DNA from 2 places in the Paraglaciecola sp. QJM3NY_14 genome. Region 1 is predicted to be linked to the other one. Evidence: predicted binding sites of a transcription regulator. Region 1 holds the regulator's gene; the other holds the start of a gene.
What was found. Region 1 encodes sigma-54, which starts transcription at its own class of promoters, with help from an activator protein. Its sites were predicted from a motif close to GTTGGCACGNNNNTNGNNT; they were not measured.
Positions count from the first base shown of each region.

Region 2: the regulator sigma-54 is predicted to act here: its motif matches at 1,302-1,320, upstream of AC0VYA_RS10870 (kinase).

Region 1 covers NZ_CM149664.1:666,760-669,964, reverse strand. Annotated here, with positions in the region: gene rapZ (RNase adapter RapZ) at 1-295, opposite strand, end outside; gene ptsN (PTS IIA-like nitrogen regulatory protein PtsN) at 298-741, opposite strand; gene hpf (ribosome hibernation promoting factor) at 757-1,044, opposite strand; gene AC0VYA_RS02915 (RNA polymerase factor sigma-54) at 1,070-2,563, opposite strand; gene lptB (LPS export ABC transporter ATP-binding protein) at 2,686-3,205, opposite strand, start outside.
Region 2 covers NZ_CM149664.1:2,575,641-2,578,845, reverse strand. Annotated here, with positions in the region: gene AC0VYA_RS10875 (HAD-IIB family hydrolase) at 1-341, opposite strand, end outside; gene AC0VYA_RS10870 (kinase) at 334-1,224, opposite strand; molybdenum cofactor riboswitch at 1,598-1,780, shown strand; gene moaA (GTP 3',8-cyclase MoaA) at 1,774-2,742, shown strand; gene AC0VYA_RS10860 (molybdenum cofactor guanylyltransferase) at 2,783-3,205, shown strand, end outside.

The sequences.
Region 1 (3,205 bases):
TTTCACTGAAACGCTTAATCAGTACGTCATCGCTGGCATCCAAATACAATATGGTCATTTCCCACGTTGACGGCAAGTAGTCGAGTATTTCCACCAATTCGTTGGGATCTTTGGGTAAATTTCGCACGTCAATGCTGACCGCGACCTGATCGTACTCGTCAGCGACGGTATGGGTCAAAGTAGGCAATAAATTGACGGGGATATTATCAACGCAGTAATAGCCTAAATCTTCCAGTGAACGTAAAACGATGGACTTCCCTGAGCCTGAACGCCCACTGATGATAATAAGCTTCATAATTAACTGAGTACCTGAAATAATTCTTGGTCTGTGGTTGCACTGCGCAAACGATTTAAAATGTCTTTATCAACGAATTTTTTGGCTATCGCCGACAAGGTTTGTAGGTGCTCTTGGGCCTTTTCCTCTGGTACTAAAATAGCAAAGAAGATATCCACTGGCATGTTATCGATGGCGTCATACTGGACCGGAGGTTGGCACGTTACAAGCACGCCTAGGGCGGACTCTAGCCCTTTTATACGGCCATGTGGCAGTGCTATACCACCACCAATGCCCGTACACCCCATTTTCTCGCGCCCCGCTAAACTGGATAAAATGGTCGCTTGGTCTACTTCAACAAGGTGCTCAGATGCCAATTGACTAATAAGCTCTAAAATGCGCTTTTTGCTAGACCCCTGAACTGCGCATACGACGCAGTCAGGGTGAAGAATATTTGATATTTCCATTATTTACCTGATGGGTTAATGGCGTTTAGCTTTTTCTTTATGCTTGATAACTTGCCGATCGAGTTTATCGATTAGGCCATCTATTGCCGCATACATGTCGTTGTGTTCCATGGTGGCAAATACATCTGCCCCATTCAAATGTATTGTCGCTTCCGCTTTTTGGTTGAGCTTTTCTACATTGAGAATGACGTGAACATTGTTGATCTGATCGAAGTGTCGCTCGAGCTTGGTAAATTTAGTATCGACATAATCTTTTAGTGAATCGGTTACATCCACATGGTGACCAGTAATATTAATTTGCATATCGCCTCTTCCTTCTTTAATCAGCCTACAATAGGCTTTTTCGTTGGTTCGACGGGGGTATCATCAGAGATTCCCGGTACTTTGCTATTGTTCGCCGAGCGACCATGATGCCTTGATCGGCCAACAATTGAGCAATCTTGCTGTCACTTAACGGCTTGCTTGGTTTTTCAGCTGCGACCAGCTTTTTAATCAATGCGCGTATCGCCGTTGACGAGCACTCTCCGCCTGTCTCAGTTGCAACATGGCTCGAGAAGAAATATTTCAGCTCAAATATACCTCTAGGGGTATGCATATATTTTTGGGTGGTAACACGAGAAATTGTAGATTCATGCATATCCACCATTTCGGCTACGTCATTTAGTACCATAGGCTTCATCATCTCAGGCCCATGTTCAAAGAAGCCCATTTGCTGCTGTACTATACAGTTTGACACTTTCAATAAGGTATCGTTTCGGCTCTCAACACTTTTAATAAACCATTTGGCTTCTTGCATGTGTGAGCGAATAAATTGACTATCACTGGTGTTTTTCGCGCTACGACTCATTGCAGCATACTGTTGATTAACGTTCAATTTGGGTAGGCTGTCTGGGTTAAGCTCTACTGTCCAACGGCCATTTTTCTTACTCACTGACACATCAGGTATAACGTATTCTGCTTCACCTTTGATCAAGGCGCTGCCTGGACGCGGATTGAGCGTTTTTAGTAAACGCATGACCTCACGCAAATCATCCTCTTTAAGGCGAGATTTACGCATCAAAGTACGGTAATCCTTGCTTGCCAAAAGGTCGGCATAGTCTCCAATCAAGGTCTTCGCTTCTTCTAACCAGGGTGTATCAGGAGCAAACTGACGCAATTGCACTAGCAAGCATTCTTGTGGTGTACGAGAGCCAGACCCAATTGGGTCGAACATTTGAATACGCTTAAGTACGCATTCCACTTCATCGAGCTCTATTTCTTCATCATCCATGCTGGCCAGAACGTCTTCAGCGCTCATGGTTAAATAACCAGACTCATCGATAGAATCAATGATCGCTGTCGCAATCGCGACATCGGTATCACTAAAATGGGTTAAACGCATTTGCCACAGCAAATGATCTTGAATGTTATCTGTGGTTTCGCCTTGAAAGATTTGTTCGTCATCACCGCCGGCACCACTGGATATGCTAGAGGCAGGTGCGGAAGAAGCACTGATGTACTCATCCCAAGTGGTATCCGTAGGTAAGTCTTCTGGGATTTCGTTTTTCTCGAACGCTTCACTTGAGTCTAAGTTGTCACTGCTAGTATCAACTATTTCATTGGTATCTTTAGAAGACGGGTCGAGGGAATTGTCATTTAACGCACTATCGCCGGATTCCTGATCCGTAGGCTCTTCAACTTCCAACAGCGGGTTGGAATCCAAGGCTTCTTGAATTTCTTGCTGTAAATCTAACGTAGACAATTGCAACAAACGAATAGCTTGCTGTAACTGTGGCGTCATAGTGAGTGATTGACTAAATTTTAATTGTAAAGAGGGTTTCATTTACTTCTTTATTCTGTCCGTTGCAAACTAAAAAATATGCTGTGGTTGATTCGATTGACTGTAAATGTCTCACCAAGCGCCTGAGTATAATCTCGATAAAATGAGCGGCTTTTTCAGCTTAACTATAGCCTGAATTGTTCGCCTAGGTATACATCTCTTACACGTTGATCACTTAATACTTCTTCTGCCGTGCCAGAAGCGATGAGTTCACCATGACTAACAATGTAAGCTTTCTCACACACATCGAGTGTCTCTCTTACATTGTGGTCGGTTATCAAAACACCAATACCACGGTCACGTAAATGTTGAATAATTTTTTTAATATCATTAACTGAAATAGGATCAACACCGGCAAACGGCTCATCGAGCAGAATAAATTCTGGATCGGCTGCCAGTGCCCGCGCTATTTCTACCCGGCGGCGTTCACCTCCAGACAAACTCATACCAGCACTGTTACGAATATGATTTATATTGAACTCATCGAGTAATGAATCCGCTTGCTGTTCTCTTTGTTCTGCACTGAGCTCTTTGCGTGTCTGCAAGATAGCCATCAAGTTTTGATGGACTGTCAGTTTTCGAAAAATAGAGGCTTCTTGGGGTAAGTAACCAATCCCTAAACGAGCGCGCATGTGCATGGGCTGT
Region 2 (3,205 bases), 1.9 Mb from region 1:
TCACTTTCAACACTGGCAATTAATGCCAGCCAATGCGAGCGAGGTTGAGCAAATTCTTTGACCCAAAAGCCTTCTTTGCTCTTTGTACCTTCGGGCTGTGTCTTCATTAAATGCTGAGGGATAAAAACCGCAGCGCCATTTTCTACGATAAGTGGACCATTAAGTTTTAGCTCTGCCATAAGAGAGTCTAACTCTGCTTTGGTTTTGCTTGTGGTAGGGATGACTGGAATGTGTTTGCTTCTAAGGATATCCAGCATGTTCAGTGCTGGCGCATAACTATAAGTGTTATGATCCAACAATGTGCCATCCATATCGGTAAATACGAGTAACTGTTTAAGCATGAACACCTCTTCGTGTAAGTGCAGTGATTCTGCGCGCTGAATTTAAACTGAACACGAGGTCACATTTTTGTGGCAGCGTTGATAAACCATGTTCAGTTAGGCGTTGATAATATTGTATGAAGGCTAACACTTGCTCATCGCTCATTACTTTGCTTCCAGTACTAGAATCTGCGGTCGAAAGGGAGGCACGTAATTTGTGCTCTTGTTCCAATCGCCACGCATAGACGCTCTCAAAAGAAGGTGCCTTAAGCATCACCCAATAATCCATGTTCCCATAAAGTGGTACGTAGTTTCGCGCCAATTGTTTATTAACGAATCGACGCCACACACCCGTCTCATCTTGTTCGTCTTCAAGGGCATTGATGGGAGCGATAAGTTGTGCCTCATTCTGAGCTTCAACGCCCCAGCACCAACCTTCAAAAATAACCACATCTACCTGTTCGTCTATCTGTTGCCATTGACTAACCGGAGCGGGATTGTCATCGGCTTTATTAAACCGAGGGATTGATGTGGCAGCGCCGCTGTGTAGCGATGAAAGTACCTGCGACGCTAATGCTATATTGTGTGTGCCTGGCACACCGCGTGTTTTGAATAATGGGTGCACCTTGACGGCAATAGCATTGCGCTGGGATTGATCCAAATAAAAGTCGTCAAGTGACATGACAACCACTTTTAAACCATGCTCCTGTGTAAGGTAACTGGCTAGAAACTCGGATAATGTTGATTTACCAGACCCTTGGCATCCATTGATGCCTAAAAAATAGGGCGCGCATGCACCAGATTGGTGCTTGGCGATGTTTTCAGCAAGCGGTATGTACCATTTTCTTGCATCGTGTAAAAAGTCCTTACTTAACTGATGTTTATCAGTAAATTCGGTTAACATATTTACGTTCTCTCCCTTGTTATGCACCAATGTTGCTGCTCATTAACCATATTCAATATGCTATGACACATCCAAGCAATCAACATACATGCCAATCACTATCAATGAGTATGCTTGGCTGCTATTTCTGGGCTAAGGGGCATGAATTTTATGATGTGAAAAGCGCAGTGAGTATCTATTGCGTTAATATAGTGAGGTATGGATATAAGGCTAAAAAACGCACGCGCTAAACAGACTTCGTCTTTGCGCCGGGGTGATGAGTGTCACATACATATTTGTACACAACTATTAGGCTGGTTAAACTCAGCGCTAATAGCTTTAAGCGCCCTAAGTGTGGTAAAAATAGTGGGTCGAAATTAATAAAGTAGATATACAGGTGGTTTAACTCCGAGCCTTCATACCTAAATCAGAAGACAAGGTATGTTGGCCGCGAAGTGCGTTCGCAAGAATGTGTCATTCGCCAGGGTTGTGAGAGAAATCAAACAGCCTCCCCGTAAGTGCCAAGGCGATAAGGCCCGGCAACTTCAATTTGGAAAGGTGTTAGTGAATATGTTGCAAGATAAATTTGGTCGCCGGTTTCATTACCTGCGGCTGTCCATTACTGATGTGTGTAATTTTAGTTGTGAGTACTGTCTACCTGATGGGTATCAGTGCGATACCGACAGGGATTTCTTGTCTCTGATTGAAATTAAACGCATTGCAGGTGCCTTTGCGAAACTAGGCACCAGCAAAATTCGTATAACGGGTGGCGAGCCTTCGCTACGAAAAGATTTGCCAGACGCTATTCGTGCCTGCGCAAATACCCAGGGCATCAAGCAGGTCGCGATCACGACGAATGGTTATAAATTACCTGATCATATCGACAGCTGGGTAGAAGCTGGCCTGACGCAAATGAATGTCAGTATTGACAGCTTGGACCCCCGTATGTTCGCGTCTATCACTGGCCACGATAAACTTGATGTTATTCTACGCGGAATTGATAGAGCCGTAGAGCTTGGGGTGACAGTGAAAGTCAATGCTGTTTTGATGCGCCACTTTAACCAGCATGAGTTATCCGCGTTCTTAAAGTGGATCAAAACAACCCCAATTACGTTGCGCTTTATAGAATTAATGCAAACCGGTGATAATCAATTGTTTTTTGATAAGAACCACGCCTCTGGTTTGCCCATTAAAGAGCAACTTATCAGTGAGGGATGGCAGCAAATTATTCGCGATAAAGCCGCGGGGCCAGCGCAAGAGTTTGCTCACCCTGACTTTAAGGGGCGTATTGGTCTTATTATGCCCTATAGCAAAGACTTCTGCGCGAGCTGTAACCGTCTTAGAATTTCAGCCTTGGGTAAACTGCACCTGTGTTTGTTCAGTGAACAGGGCCTTGATATACGAGAGTATATTACTGACGATGATACCCAGCGTTTACAAGAAGAGTTAAGGACACTCCTAGGAGATAAAAAATCCACTCACTTCCTTCATGATGGTTATACTGGCGCCACTAAGCACCTTGCAATGCTGGGCGGCTAACACTTGATCCGCTTATTTCATGTACGTTAATCAAGTCAACATGACGATTGATGTTGGCGAAAGCTCATCAACGTCGATATCGCCTGATGACAACAGCATGAGTGTCATTGGCTTGGTGCTCGCGGGCGGTTTGTCATCGCGCATGGGGCAAGATAAAAGCCTGCTTCGGCTTAAAGACAAAAATCAAACCTTACTCAGTCATGCACAAGATCTATTAACCCATGCCGGAGTAGGGACAGTATTAGTGAGTGGCAAAGAGCCCGAGCAGATCCATGATATATATCCAGATTGTGGCCCTTTAGCGGGGGTCCACGCTGGGATGAGCTATCTCGCTGAGCGACACCCTGGGCAAGTTACCGAACGTAGTGGTGATGATGTGCAGCAGGCCATGGGACTATTAGTGTTGCCGGTAGACATGCCAAATGTCACTCCAAACACATTGAAGGCATTGGTATCTGAGGGC